DNA from 2 places in the Streptomyces gobitricini genome. Region 2 is predicted to be linked to the other one. Evidence: riboswitches for the same ligand, from Rfam matches in the RefSeq annotation. Region 2 holds a riboswitch; the other holds the start of a gene.

Region 1 (7,347 bases), on a different contig from region 2:
GTGCAGCGCGTGCGCGTGGTGGGTGCCGTACGGCTTGAGTCCGGCCTCACGGATCCTGGCGAGCAGTTCGTCGGCCTTGTAGATGCGGATGTGGCCGCCCTCGACCTCGTGGTACGCGTCGGAGAGGGTCCAGCAGACCTTCTCGGGGCCGTAGCGGGGGACGGTGACGGCGATGCGGCCGCCCGGCTTGAGGACGCGGACCATCTCGGCGAGGACGCCCTTGTCGTCCGGGATGTGCTCCATCACCTCGGAGATGATCACGACGTCGAACGACTCGTCGGGGAAGGGCAGGTTGAGGGCGTCGCCCTCCATGGCGGTGGCGGTCGCCCCGGCGGGCGCCTCACCGGCCTCCTTCATGGCGGCGAACCACTTGGCGACCTCGCGGATCTCCTCGGCGTTCCGGTCGAGGGCGACGACCCGGGCCCCGCGCCGGTAGCACTCGAAGGCGTGCCGCCCGGCACCGCAGCCCAGGTCGAGGACGCGGTCGCCGGGGGCGAGCGGGAAGCGGGTGAAGTCGACGGTCAGCACGGGGACGGCCTGCTTTCACGGAGGTGGGGGGAGGGTGTTGTACGGGGGGACTGCCAGGTCATCGGCGGGCTCCGCGTGCCGCGATCGCCTCGCGGTACAGCTCCGCCGTGCCCTGGGCGGCGCGGGCCCAGGTGAACCTGTCCAGTACCCGTGCGCGGCCCGCCGCGCCGAGCCGGGCGCGCAGTCCGGCGTCGCCGAGCAGTCGGCCGAGGCCGGCCGCGAGGGCGCCCGCGTCACCGGGCGGGACGGCCAGGCAGGTCTCGCCGTCGGGGCCGGCGACCTCGGGGATGGCGCCGCCGGTGGTGGCGACCAGCGCGGTGCCGGTGGCCATCGCCTCGGCGGCGGGCAGGGAGAACCCCTCGTACAGCGAGGGGACGCACGCCACCTGGGCGCCCCGGTAGAGGTCGACGAGTTCGGCGTCGGTGACGCCCTTGACGAACCGGACGGCGCCGTCGAGCCCGTACCGCTCGATGGCCTGGGCGACCGGCCCGTCCCCGGCGCGCTTGCCGACGACGACGAGGTGGGCGTCCGGGTTCTCGGTGCGGAGCTTGGCGAGGGCCTCGACGAGGTGGACGAGGCCCTTGAGCGGGACGTCGGCGCTGGAGGTGGTGACGATCCGGCCGGGCACCTCGGGGACGGCCGGGTCGGGCGACCACAGGTCGGTGTCGGCGCCGATGTGGACGACGCGGACGCGGTCCCGCCGTACGCCGAGGTGCTCGACGATCTCGTCACGGGAGGTGCCGGAGACGGTGAGCACGGACGGCAGGCGGCGGGCGACCCGCTTCTGCATGCGCGTGAAGGCGTACCAGCGGCGGACGGAGGCGCGGCGCTTCCAGTCGGTGGCGGCGTCCAGCTCCAGCCGCCGGTCCACCGTGATGGGGTGGTGGATGGTGGTGACGAGGGGGGCGCCGATGTCGCCGAGGAGCCCGTAGCCGAGGGTCTGGTTGTCGTGGACGACGTCGAAGTCGCCGCGGCGGGCGGCCAGGTGGCGGCGGGCACGCAGCGAGAAGGTGAGCGGCTCCGGGAAGCCGCCGGTCCACATGGTCGCGACCTCGAGGGCGTCGACCCAGTCGCGGTACTCGTCGCGCCGGGGCGTGCGGAAGGGGTCGGGCTGCCGGTACAGGTCGAGGCTGGCCAGCTCGGTGAGCGGCACGCCCTCGTCGAGTACGGGGTAGGGCTGGGAGCCGATCACCTCGACGCTGTGCCCGAGGCGGGCCAGTTCGCGGGAGAGGTGGCGTACGTAGACGCCCTGCCCGCCGCAGAACGGGTTGCCCTTGTACGTGAGGAGCGCGATGCGCAGCGGGGCGTCACCGCCCTCGGTGCCACCGCCGCGGGGGCCTGCCTCTATGGCCTCAGCGGTCACTCGCGGCCCCCTTCTGCCTTGCGTTTCGCCGGAGCGTAACCGGTCGCGCTAATCTAGAACAAGTTTCAGACTTGGTGGTTCAAGGAGCTTCGAATCTACCGGCAGGTAGCGCCGCTGTGAGGGCCGCTCCGGGTGATTCACGACACGGCGGGCGCCCGGCGGTACCGGCCCGTCCGCACGCCGACCGGGCGGCCCGCACACCAGCACGCCCGCACACCGGCACGCCATGGAACGGAACAACGGAACGGGACCCATGACAGCGGAAGTCAGACCGGCGTCGCCACCGCTCACCGAGCGCCAGGAGGCGCGCCGCCGCCGAATCCTCCACGCCAGCGCGCAGCTGGCCGGCCGGGGCGGCTTCGACGCGGTCCAGATGCGCGAGGTCGCCGAGGCGGCGGGGGTCGCCCTGGGCACGCTGTACCGGTACTTCCCGTCCAAGATCCATCTGCTGGTCGCCACCATGCAGGACCAGCTGGACCACCTGCACACGACGCTGCGCAAGCGGCCCCCGGCCGGTGAGGCCGCCTCGGAGCGGGTCGCCGAGACCCTGATGCGCGCCTTCCGCGCCCTCCAGCGCGAGCCGCACCTCGCGGACGCGATGGTGCGGGCACTGACGTTCGCGGACCGCGGCGTGAGCCCGGAGGTGGACACCGTCTCGCGGCAGACGACGGCGATCATCCTGGAGGCGACGGGGCTGGAGCGCCCGACGCCGCAGCAGCTCTCCGCCGTGCGGGTGATCGAGCACACCTGGCACTCGGCACTGATCACCTGGCTGTCCGGACGGGCGTCGATCGCCCAGGTGCGGACCGACATCGAGACGGTGTGCCGCCTGATCGACCTGACGTCCCCGGACACGCCCGGCGCCGCTGCCGGGGCCGGAAGCGAGGCCGGGCACGGAGACGGGGCGGGGTACGGAGACGCGGCCGGGGCCGGGGCGTCCGGCTCGGTCTGACCGGTCGGCGCGGCGGACGGTTACCGCGCGTTCTTGTTCTTCTCCAGGTCTTCCTTGAAGAGCTTCTCGCATTCCGGTCCGTTGTCGGTGGCGACGAACGAGACCGTCAGAAAGCCGCCCTGACCGTGGTGGCTCGCCTTCACCGTCCAGCCGCCCTTGTCCAGCGACGTGATGACCGAGCCCTTGTGGTCGAACTTCTGCGACTCCTTCCAGCCGCTCCTGGCGAGCGCCGCGACCGTGTCGTCGTAGGACTTCTCGGAGTCGGTGACCTTCTCGTCGTCGACCTGCCAGGAGACCATGCAGGGCTTGAGGGCCGGGGGCACGTCCTCGTCGGAGGGCTCCTCGGTGAAGCCCGCAGCCGTGGCCGCGGCCGAGATCTCCTCGGTCACCGCGGCGGCGTCCGGGCCGCCACCGGCCTCGGCCTCCGCACCCGCCCCCACCGGGGCCGTGGCGCCGGACGGGGGCGCGGGGGTCCCCGTCTCCTTGTCGGAACCGCCGCCGCAGCCCGCGACCAGCAGCACCACACCGGCGGCCGCGGCCGCCCTCCCCCAACCTCCCGACTTCGCTCGAGCAGGGGACACCGCAATCGCCTTGCGCACGAATACCCCAATCCGCTGTGCACGCGGGCCCCATGCCCCCGTGATCAGGATCGAGCTTCGCAGAGGAAGGGCCGGCCCGCGCGACGACGGGCTCCGCGTGCCGTCCCTTCGCCGCTCATTCGGCGCTTCGCCGGGCGGGGCGGCCGCCTCCCCGGGGCCCCTCCACCGCCGCCAGGGCCCCTCGTCGGCGTCCGTCCCGGCCCCTCGCCCCGCTCCGCGCATCGCCCGCTCCGGTCGGTCCGCGCCGCCCGGCGGGTCCGCCGCACCCCCCGCGCGGCCCGCCCTGCCCGACCGGGAGATCGCGTCCGGCGAGCCGCTCACCGGGGCGCGCCGGGGCCATACCCGGGCAGCGGCCCCGTGACGTACGTCGCGTGTGAGCCGTCCTGACCCGCCGGTAGAGTGAGCGCGTCGTCATCATGCCCGTACGGGGGGAAGCCGGTGCGAATCCGGCGCTGACCACGCAGCCGTGAGACCGCCGTCCGGCGGTGAGCCGGAATGCCCCGCACGAGCACGTGTTCGGCTCGCGTCATCGGGACCCAGCGCCCGGTGGCCGGCACCGTCGAGGAATACGGGGCCGGAGCCTGGTGCCTTTTCGCGTGCCGGTGCCCGGCCCCCGCAGGAGAGGCCGCCCCAAGCCATGACCACCGTTCGCGTACGCCACGGCGCCGCCGCGCTCGCCGCGGCCGCCGTCCTGCTGTCCGGCGGTTCCCCGGCCGCCCACGCGGCGCCGTCACCGGCCCCCTCCCCCGTCGTCCCGGCCGGTCTGTACGGCACCAAGGACCCGGCCTACGACGGTGTGTGGCGGCAGTCGCTCGCCTTCATGGCCCAGCAGGTGGCGGGCGTCGAACCGAACCGCAAGGCGGTGGACTGGCTGCTGGACCAGCAGTGCGACAGCGGCGGCTTCGCCTCCTACCGCCCCGATCCGGCCAGGACCTGCGACCCGAAGACACCGCTGGACACCAACGCCACCGCCGTCGCCGTCCAGGCCCTGTCCGGCGTCGACAAGCCGGAGGCCGCCGAGCCCGGCACCGACCCGGTCAGCAAGGCCATGGGCGCGGGCGCCGCCTGGCTGAAGGGCGTGCAGAACGAGGACGGCGGCTGGGGCTACAACCCCGGCGCGCCCAGCGACGCCAACTCCACGTCGATCGTCGTCAGCGCCCTCGCCGCGACCGGCCACCGGCCCGGCGACATCCGGTCCAGCGGCGGCAAGACGCCCTACGACACGCTGCTCGGCCTCGCGATCCCCTGCGACGCCAAGGCGGGCGCGGGCGCCTTCGCCTACCAGCCCGACGCGAAGACCGGCGCGCTCGTCGCGAACGACGACGCCACCGCCGCCGCCGTGCTCGCCGGGCTCGGCAAGGACCTCCAGACGCGGGGGGCGAGGCCGGAGCAGAAGCCGACCTGCGCGGCAGGGGACAAACCGAGTGTGGAGCGTGCCGCCCGCAACGGCGCCGCCCATCTGGTCGGCACCCTGGCGGGCACCGGCCACCTCGATCTGCCGCCGATGCCGGGCGCCGCCACCACCGCGCCCCGGCCGGACTTCGGCAACACGGCCGACGCCGTCATCGCCCTCGGCGCGGCCGGGCACATCGACACGGCGACCCGCGCCCTGGAGTGGCTGAAGCGGAACTCCGCGGCCTGGGCCGAGGAGAGCGGCCCCGCCGCCTACGCCCAGCTCGTCCTCGCCGCCCACGCGGTGGGCGCGGACGCCCGCGACTTCGGCGGCGTCGACCTCGTACAGCGGCTCAACGCGACCGGACCGGCGCCGAAGTCGCTGCCCCTGGAGGAGAGGCCGGAGGACAGGACCGAGGAGGAGGACCCGGGCTTCGACGTCTGGCCGGCCGTCGCCATCCTCCTGGTGGCCGGCGCGGGCATCGGCTTCCTGCTCAGCGGCCGCAAGCGGAACCGGCAGCCGTGACGCGCGCACGGTTCCCGGTCCTGCTCCTCACGGTCTGCGCCGTGCTGCTCGGCCTCCCCGGGACGGCCGGGGCGGCCGGCTACCGCTACTGGTCGTTCTGGGAGAGCGGGGGCGGCGGGTGGACGTACGCCACGCTGGGGCCGGCCACCGCCCGGCCCGCCGACGGTGACGTCAACGGTTACCGGTTCGCCGTGAGCGCCGATTCGCAGGACGCCCAACAGCCTCGCCGGGCACCCGATTTCGCCGCGATCTGCGGGGCGACACCCGCGGAGGACGGCACCAAGCGGGTCGCCGTCGTCATCGACTTCGGTACGGTCGCGGACGCGGCCGAGGGCACCGGCCCGCCGCCCGCGCCGCGGACGGCGTGCGCGCGGGTACGGACCGACGCGACCGGCGCGGAGGCCCTCGCGGCGGTGGCGAAGCCGCTGCGGTACGACAGCCAGGCGCTGCTGTGCGCGATCGCCGGCTACCCGAGGACGGGCTGCGGGGAGCGGGTGTCGTCGGCTCCCGGCGGACCGGGCCCGGCCACGTCCCCGGCACCGTCCCCGGCACCTTCGTCCGGGTCCCGCCCCGTCACGGACCCCGAACCGGGGCCGTCCGTCGGGGTGGTCGCCGGAGTGGCCGCCGTCACGGTCCTGGGCGCCGCCGCCGTGTGGCAGGCCCGCCGCCGTCGCCGATGAACCCGCTGAACCCGCGCGCTCCCGAGGCGAACCGCTCCAACGCCGTGCACGCGGGCGCCTGGTGGCTGTGGGCCCTGGGCCTGGCCGCCGCCGCGTCCCGTACGACCAACCCCCTGCTGCTGTGCCTGCTGGTCGGTGTCGCCGGGTACGTGGTGGCGGCCCGCCGCACCGACGCGCCGTGGGCCCGCTCGTACGGGGCGTTCGTGAAGCTGGGCCTGGCGGTCCTGGTGATCCGGCTGGTCTTCTCGGTGTTCCTCGGTTCCCCCATTCCCGGTACGCGCGTGCTGGTCACGCTCCCCGAAGTGCCGCTGCCCGACTGGGCGCGGGGCGTGCGGATCGGGGGCCGGGTGACGGCCGAGCAACTGGTGTTCGCGCTGTACGACGGGGCGAAGCTGGCCACGCTGCTGATCTGCGTGGGCGCCGCCAACGCGCTCGCCAACCCGGCGCGGCTGCTGAAGTCGCTGCCCGGCGCGCTGTACGAGGTCGGGGTCGCGGTGGTCGTCGCGATGACGTTCGCGCCGAACATGGTCGCCGACGTGGCGCGGTTGCGGACCGCCCGGCGGCTGCGGGGACGGCCGACGGGCGGGGTGAAGGCGGTGCTCCAGGTGGGGCTGCCGGTGCTGGAGGGCGCGCTGGAGCGGTCGGTGGCGGTCGCCGCGTCGATGGACGCGCGGGGGTACGGGCGGACGGCGCCGGTGCCGCGCGCGGTACGGCACACCACCACCGTCCTGACGCTGGGCGGGCTGCTGGGCGTGTGCGTCGGCGCCTACGGCCTGCTGACCGCCGCGGGGGGCTCGTACGCGGTGCCGCTCGTCGCGGTGGGGGTGGCCATGGCGCTGGCGGGGCTGCGGCTGGGCGGTCGCCGTTCGGTGCGCACCCGCTACCGGCCCGACCGGTGGGACGCGAGGTCCTGGCTGGTGGCGGCTTCGGGCGTGGTGGTCGCCGTGCTGATGGTCGCCGCCGACGCGGCGGCGCTCCACCCGGGTGTCGTCCCGCTCGCCGCGCCCGAGCTGCCGCTGTGGCCGGCGCTCTCCGTTCTTGTGGGCCTGCTGCCCGCGTTCGTGGCCCCACTGCCGAAGGAGTCCGTGTGATCCGGTTCGAGAACGTGACGGTGACGTACGCCGGCGCCGGGGCGCCCACGCTGGACGGCGTCGACCTCACCGTTCCGGAGGGTGAACTGGTGCTGCTGGTGGGTCCGTCCGGGGTGGGCAAGTCGACCCTGCTGAACGCGGTGTCGGGCCTGGTGCCGCACTTCACGGGCGGCGTCCTGCGCGGCCGGGTCACCGTCGACGGCCGCGACACCCGCA
Region 2 (7,347 bases):
CCTGGTACGCGGACGGGCGGCGCTCGAAGAAGTTCGTCAGCTCCTGCACACCCTGGAGCTCCATGAACGAGAACGGGTTCTCCGAGCCGTACACCGGGGCGAAGCCCAGGCGCGTCAGGCGCTGGTCGGCGACGCACTCCAGGTACTGGCGCATCGACTCGGTGTTCATGCCCGGCAGCCCCTCACCGCACAGGTCACGGCCGAACTGCAGCTCCGCCTCCACGGCCTCCTTGAGCATGTCGGTGACCTGCCGGCGGAGCTCGTCGTCGAAGAGGTCGGGCTCCTCCTTGCGGACGGTGTCGACGACCTCGAACGCGAAGTTCATGTGCATCGTCTCGTCGCGGAACACCCAGTTGGTGCCGGTCGCCAGGCCGTGCAGCAGACCGCGCGAGCGGAACCAGTACACGTAGGCGAAGGCCCCGTAGAAGAACAGGCCCTCGATGCAGGCGGCGAAGCAGATGAGGTTCAGCAGGAAGCGGCGGCGGTCCGCCTTCGTCTCCAGCCGCTCGATCTTCTCCACCGAGTCCATCCAGCGGAAGCAGAACCGCGCCTTCTCGCGGATGGAGGGGATGTTCTCCACCGCGTCGAACGCCGCCGCGCGGTCCTCCGGGTCCGGCAGGTAGGTGTCGAGCAGCGTCAGGTAGAACTGGACGTGCACGGCCTCCTCGAACAGCTGACGCGACAGGTACAGCCGCGCCTCCGGGGAGTTGATGTGCTTGTACAGCGTCAGCACCAGGTTGTTCGCCACGATCGAGTCGCCCGTCGCGAAGAACGCGACCAGCCGGCCGATCATGTGCTGCTCACCGGGCGTCAGCTTGGCGAGGTCCGCGACGTCGGAGTGGAGGTCGACCTCCTCCACGGTCCAGGTGTTCTTGATGGCGTCCCGGTAACGCTCGTAGAAGTCCGGGTAGCGCATCGGGCGCAGGGTCAGCTCGAAGCCCGGGTCGAGAAGGTTCTTGGAAGGAGGGGCGTCGGCACGCGGTGCCGTCGTCGAGGGGCGGTGGCCGGGAGACGGGTGGGCGGAGCTCATTACTGGCAGGCCTCGCAGGACTCGGGGTTTTCCAGGGAGCAGGCGACGGCGTCGGGCTCGGACACCTGCTGGACGGGGACGGTGGGAGCGGCGGTCGCCGGGGTCGCCGCGGACGCGGCGCGGGCGATACGGGTCGCCGGGCGTGAACGCAGGTAGTACGTCGTCTTCAGGCCCTGCTTCCAGGCGTACGCGTACATCGACGACAACTTGCCGATGGTCGGCGTCTCCAGGAACAGGTTCAGCGACTGCGACTGGTCCAGGAACGGCGTTCGGGCGGCCGCCATGTCGATCAGGCCGCGCTGCGGGATCTCCCACGCCGTCCGGTACAGCTCGCGCACCTCGGCCGGGATCCAGGTGAAGCCCTGCACCGAGCCGCTGGACTCGCGCAGCGCCTCACGGGTCTGCGCGTCCCACACACCGAGCCGCTTCAGCTCGTCCACCAGGTACGAATTGACCTGGAGGAACTCACCCGACAGCGTCTCACGCTTGAACAGGTTGGACACCTGAGGCTCGACGCACTCGTACACGCCCGCGATCGAGGCGATCGTCGCGGTCGGCGCGATGGCCAGCAGCAGCGAGTTGCGCATGCCGACCTCGGCGATACGGGCGCGCAGCGCCTCCCACCGCTCGGGCCAGTTCAGCTCCACGTCGTAGTGGTCGGGGTGCAGCACACCGCGTGCGGTCCGGGTCTTCTCCCAGGCCGGCAGCGGCCCGTTGCGCTCGGCCAGGCCGGCGGACGCCTCGTACGCGGCGAGCATGATCCGCTCGGCGATACGCGTCGACAGGGCACGCGCCTCGGCGGAGTCGAACGGCAGCTTCAGCTTGAAGAAGACGTCCTGGAGACCCATCGCGCCCAGACCCACGGGACGCCACCTGGCGTTGGAGCGCCCGGCCTGCTCGGTCGGGTAGAAGTTGATGTCGACGACCCGGTCGAGGAAGGTGACGGCCGTGCGGACGGTCTCGTCCAGCCGCTCCCAGTCCATCGAGTCACCGGACACGAAGGCGCCCAGGTTCACCGAACCCAGGTTGCAGACGGCGGTCTCACCGTCGTCCGTGACCTCCAGGATCTCGGTGCACAGGTTGGACGAGTGGACCGTGTGGCCCGGCTCGGCGGTCTGGTTGGCCGTACGGTTCGAGGCGTCCTTGAACGTCATCCAGCCGTTGCCGGTCTGGGCCAGCGTCCGCATCATCCGGCCGTACAGCTCGCGCGCCGGCATCGTCTTGCGGGCCAGCCCCCCGGCCTCGGCGGCGCGGTACGCGGCGTCGAACTCCTCGCCCCACAGGTCGACCAGCTCCGGCACGTCGGCCGGCGAGAACAGCGACCACTCGGCGTCGGCGTTGACGCGGCGCATGAACTCGTCCGGGATCCAGTGCGCCAGGTTGAGGTTGTGCGTACGGCGGGCGTCCTCGCCCGTGTTGTCGCGCAGCTCCAGGAACTCCTCGATGTCCGCGTGCCACGTCTCCAGGTACACCGCCGCCGCGCCCTTGCGCCGCCCGCCCTGGTTCACGGCCGCCACGGAGGCGTCCAGCGTCTTGAGGAACGGCACGATGCCGTTGGAGTGCCCGTTGGTGCCGCGGATCAGCGAACCGCGCGCCCGGATGCGGGAGTACGACAGGCCGATGCCGCCCGCGTGCTTGGAGAGCCGCGCGACCTGGTGGTAGCGGTCGTAGATGGAGTCCAGCTCGTCCAGGGGCGAGTCCAGCAGGTAGCACGACGACATCTGCGGGTGGCGCGTGCCGGAGTTGAACAGAGTGGGGGAGGAGGGGAGGTACTCCAGCCGGCTCATCAGCCGGTACAGCGCCTCGACCTCGCCCAGCGCGCGCGCCGAGTCGTCCTCGGCCAGCCCGGCCGCCACCCGCAGCATGAAGTGCTGCGGCGTCTCGATCACCTTGCGGGTGATGGGGTGCCGGAGCAGGTAGCGGGAGTAGAGCGTCCGCAGCCCGAAGTAGCCGAACCGGTCGTCGCCGGCCGGGTCGACAGCCGCGTCCATCCGGTCCGCGTGCAGCGTCACGAACGCGGCCGTACGGTCCGCGATCAGACCCTCCCGGTGACCCACGGCCACCGACGCCGAGAACGACACCGCGCCCTGCCCGGCCGCCTCCTCCGCGATGGTCCGGGTCAGCAGCCGCGCCGCGAGCCGGGAGTACGCCGGGTCCTCGGAGATGAGCCCGGCGGCCGCCTCGGTGGCGAGCTCGCGCAACTCGGCCTCGTCCGAACCGGCGTGCCGGCCCCGCAGGGCGGCGGCGGCGACCCGGCCGGGGTCGGTGTCGGACAGATCGGCGGTCAGATCGGTCAGGGTCCGCAGCAGTACGGTCCCGGGTCCGTCGTCTCCGTGGCTCTCGATCGCTGAAACCGGACCGGCTGGCGCGATGGTCACGTGGGGGCTCTCCCTCGCTCGGCTCGGGGCCACCGGCGGAGCGGGCAGGGGAGCGGGCACGCCCGGGCACAGGGCGTGGAGCACCGCGTCCACCGGCCCATTCCGCGAGGCCCGGACGTCTGGGCACCCGGTCCGGAGGGTCCGGGTGCGCTGTCGGCAGGTCTTCGGACTCGTACGTACACAAAGGCACACCAACACACCGTTGCGGGACAGTTCCGGATTTCCACCGGATTCCCCTGCGGCGACAGCGAGCACGAGCATACATGTGGGGGGCGGCTGTTGAGTCACCCCCCACATGTTGTGTCTTCCGTGGCTCAGAACTCCAGCGCGTAGGTGGAGAGCGTCACGCCCGGAGTGGGCTGCCAGTCCCGTTCGGGGGTCCGGACGAACCCCAGCCGGTCATGGATCCGGTGCGCCGCCCGCATGGACGCCCGCGTGGACAGCACCAGCCGCGCGCACCCCTCCACCTCCCGGGCCCGCTCCACACACGCCCGTACGAGCGCCTCGCCCGCGCCCCGCCGACGCGCCTCCCGTGCCACCGCCAGCATCCCGAGCTCCGCCTCCCCGGCCCGCGCGAGGCCGGCCCACGGGCCGCCGCCCTCCGCGACGAACGTCACCCCGCCGAGCACCCGTCCGTCCTCCCCGACCGCGACCAGCACCTCCGCCTCCGCGGCCCGCCGGGGCACGTCCCGCAGCTCGATGAGGTACTCGTCGCTCTCCCCGAAGGCCAGCAACCCGTCGCCGAGATAGGCCTGGGCCGTGACCTCGGCGAGCGCCCGGTGTTCCTCCGGCCGTACCGGCCTGATGGTGATGTCCATGGTCCGAGTGTGGAGGGGTACGGCGACGGGCCGCCGCATTTCCGTCCCCGGAAACACGGCGGCCCGTCGTGCGGTCACCCGCTCAGCAGCAGCGGAACCCGTCGCGGGGGTCCACCTCCCGCGCGTCGGTGCGCCTGCGCTCGAACTCGCGGCGGGTCATGACCTCGGCGCCGGGATCGCGGGAGCGGGTGTGGGCGACGTACTTGTCGTACGTGGCCTCGCCGGACACCTCGCGGACGTACCAGCGGACCCAGGCCGCCGCGCGCCGCAGCCGGCCGCCCGGCCCCCCGGCCGCCGCGGGGCTCACCTGGAGCCGGCCCCGGCCGGTACGCCGTCACCGCTGCCGCCGTCCTTGGGGACGCCGCCCTCGGGGCCGAGCCCGGCCGCGGCCAGCTCGGCCTTCTCCGCCGCGGTGGGGAACAGTCCGGCCGGAGCGATGATCCGGGACTCGGTGTACGGGGCCTCCGAGAGCTTGATGCCGGCGGGCCGGGTGACGGCCCGGTAGCAGACCCGTCCCGCGTCGGCGATCACCACGATGATGAGGAGGGCGAAGAGGGCGGAGAGGATCCCGTCGATCGTGGAGTTGGTGACGACGGTGTGCATCTCGTCCATCGACTTGGCGGGGGGCAGCACCTGCCCGGAGTCGATGCCCGCCTGGTACTTCTCGCGCTGGGCGAAGAAGCCCACCCGGGGATCGCCCGAGAAGATCTTCTGCCAGCTGGCGGTGAGGGTGACGGCCACGTCCCAGGCGAGCGGCACCCCGGTGACCCACGCCCACTTCAGGCGGCCGGACTTGACCAGCAGGGTCGTACAGACGGCCAGCGCCACGGCGGCCAGCAACTGGTTGGCGATGCCGAACAGCGGGAACAGCTGGTTGATGCCGCCCAGCGGGTCGTGCACACCGACCCAGAGGAAGTAGCCCCAGCCGCCGACGACGACCGCGCTGGCGAACCAGACGCCGGGCTTCCAGCTGACCTGCTTGAACGGCTTGTAGACGTTGCCGAGCATGTCCTGGAGCATGAAGCGGCCCACGCGGGTGCCGGCGTCCACCGTGGTCAGGATGAACAGCGCCTCGAACATGATGGCGAAGTGGTACCAGAACGCCTTCATGGCGGTACCGCCGACGACGGCGGAGAAGATCTCCGCCATGCCGAGGGCGAAGGTCGGCGCGCCACCGGTCCGGGACAGCAGCGACGCCTCCTCGACGTCCGCCGCGGCCTTCGCCAGCTGGTCGGGGGAGATGGTGAAGCCGAAGTTGGACACCGCCTCGGAGGCCGACTGCACCGTCGTCCCCACCACGCCGCTCGGCGAGTTGATGGCGAAGAAGAGCCCCGGGTCGATGATGGACGCCGTGATCATCGCCATGACGGCGACGAAGGACTCGGTGAGCATGGCCCCGTACCCGATCATCCGGATCTGGGTCTCCTTCTGGACCATCTTCGGGGTGGTGCCCGAGGAGACCAGGGAGTGGAAGCCGGAGAGCGCGCCGCAGGCGATGGTGATGAAGACGAACGGGAACATCGACCCGGCGAAGACCGGACCGTCCCCGCGGCTCGCGAAGTCGGTGACGGCCGGCATCTTCAGGGTCGGCAGGGCGACGAAGACGCCGACGGCGAGCAGCGCGATGGTGCCGACCTTCATGAAGGTCGAGAGGTAGTCGCGGGGAGCCAGCAGCAGCCACACCGGCAGGACGGAGGCGAGGAAGCCGTACACGATCATCCAGATGACCAGGGTGCCCGGCTCCAGGGTGAAGGTGTCGGCGAGGGAGGACTCGGCGACCCAGCCGCCCGCGACGATGGCCAGGAGCAGCAGCGCGACGCCGATGACGGAGACCTCGGTGACCCTGCCGGGGCGCAGCACCCGCAGATAGACGCCCATGAACAGGGCGATCGGGATGGTCATGCCGATGGAGAAGACACCCCAGGGGGAGTGCGCCAGGGCGTTGACGATGACCAGGGCCAGCACGGCCAGCAGGATGATCATGATGGCGAAGACCGCGATCAGCGCGGCGGCCCCGCCGAAGGGACCGATCTCGTCGCGGGCCATCTGGCCGAGCGAACGGCCGTTGCGGCGGGTGGAGAAGAACAGCGTCACCATGTCCTGGACGGCGCCGGCGAAGATGACGCCGACGATGATCCAGATCGTGCCCGGCAGGTAGCCCATCTGTGCGGCGAGGACGGGCCCCACCAGGGGGCCGGCGCCGGCGACCGCGGCGAAGTGGTGGCCGAAGAGGACCCGGCGGTCGGTGGGGTGGAAGTCGACACCGTTGTCGAGCCGCTCCGCCGGGGTGGCCCGGGTCTTGTCGACCTTGAGCACCCGGTTGGCGATGAAGCGGGAGTAGAAGCGGTAGGCGATGGCGTAGGAGCCGAGCGCCGCCGCGAGCATCCAGGCGGCCGAGATCTCCTCACCGCGGGAGAGGGCGAGGACGGCCCAGCCGGCCGCCCCGGCCAGCGCCACGAGCGACCAGATGACGATCGACCGCGGAGTGAGGCCTGTCCCCGAAGAGTTGGGTGGTGCCGTCGGCTCTGGCATGGTGTAGTCCCCTCGCTGATCACCTGTAATGCGCAGGAAATCTAGGGGAGTGCCTCGCGCAGCGTCACCCCCCGTCCGCATATCGGTACGGCAACGCTTTGGGTTCCACCACGCGGCGTGGCCCGGCCGCGCCCGGTGCCGGCCGGGCCGGGGCTCAGCCGTTCGGCCGCTTCAGCCGCGCGACGAACTTGTACCGGTCGCCCCGGTACACCGAACGCACCCACTCCACCGGCTCGCCGTCGCCGTCCAGCGAGTGCCGGGAGAGCATCAGCATCGGCAGGCCCACGTCCGTACCGAGCAGGCCCGCCTCCCGGGGCGTCGCCAGGGAGGTCTCGATCGTCTCCTCCGCCTCCGCGAGGTGGACGTCGTACACCTCCGCGAGGGCCGTGTAGAGCGAGGTGTACTTCACCAGCGAACGCCGCAGCGCCGGGAAGCGCTTGGCCGACAGGTGGGTGGTCTCGATGGCCATCGGTTCGCCGCTCGCCAGCCGGAGCCGCTCGATGCGCAGCACCCGCCCGCCGGGCGAGATGTCGAGCAGCCCGGCGAGGGTGTCGTCCGCCGTCACGTACCCGATGTCCAGCAGCTGCGA

What was found. Region 2 has a riboswitch for cobalamin ahead of ABD347_RS27150 (ribonucleoside-diphosphate reductase subunit alpha). Riboswitches for the same ligand answer to the same signal wherever they lie in the genome.
Region 1: linked by a shared signal. The riboswitch ahead of ABD347_RS01190 (SCO2321 family membrane protein) and the one ahead of ABD347_RS27150 (ribonucleoside-diphosphate reductase subunit alpha) in region 2 are both predicted to bind cobalamin.

What each region holds. Positions count from the first base shown of each region.
Region 1 covers NZ_BAAASR010000002.1:54,981-62,327, forward strand. Annotated here, with positions in the region: gene ABD347_RS01170 (class I SAM-dependent methyltransferase) at 1-528, opposite strand, end outside; gene ABD347_RS01175 (glycosyltransferase family 4 protein) at 587-1,891, opposite strand; gene ABD347_RS01180 (TetR family transcriptional regulator) at 2,145-2,843, shown strand; gene ABD347_RS01185 (hypothetical protein) at 2,864-3,424, opposite strand; cobalamin riboswitch at 3,843-3,963, shown strand; gene ABD347_RS01190 (SCO2321 family membrane protein) at 4,080-5,360, shown strand; gene ABD347_RS01195 (SCO2322 family protein) at 5,357-6,040, shown strand; gene ABD347_RS01200 (energy-coupling factor transporter transmembrane protein EcfT) at 6,037-7,131, shown strand; gene ABD347_RS01205 (ABC transporter ATP-binding protein) at 7,128-7,347, shown strand, end outside.
Region 2 covers NZ_BAAASR010000039.1:2,004-9,350, reverse strand. Annotated here, with positions in the region: gene ABD347_RS27155 (ribonucleotide-diphosphate reductase subunit beta) at 1-1,030, opposite strand, end outside; gene ABD347_RS27150 (ribonucleoside-diphosphate reductase subunit alpha) at 1,030-3,408, opposite strand; cobalamin riboswitch at 3,547-3,669, opposite strand; gene ABD347_RS27145 (GNAT family N-acetyltransferase) at 3,723-4,226, opposite strand; gene ABD347_RS27140 (YbdD/YjiX family protein) at 4,309-4,533, opposite strand; gene ABD347_RS27135 (carbon starvation CstA family protein) at 4,530-6,758, opposite strand; gene ABD347_RS27130 (GntR family transcriptional regulator) at 6,913-7,347, opposite strand, start outside.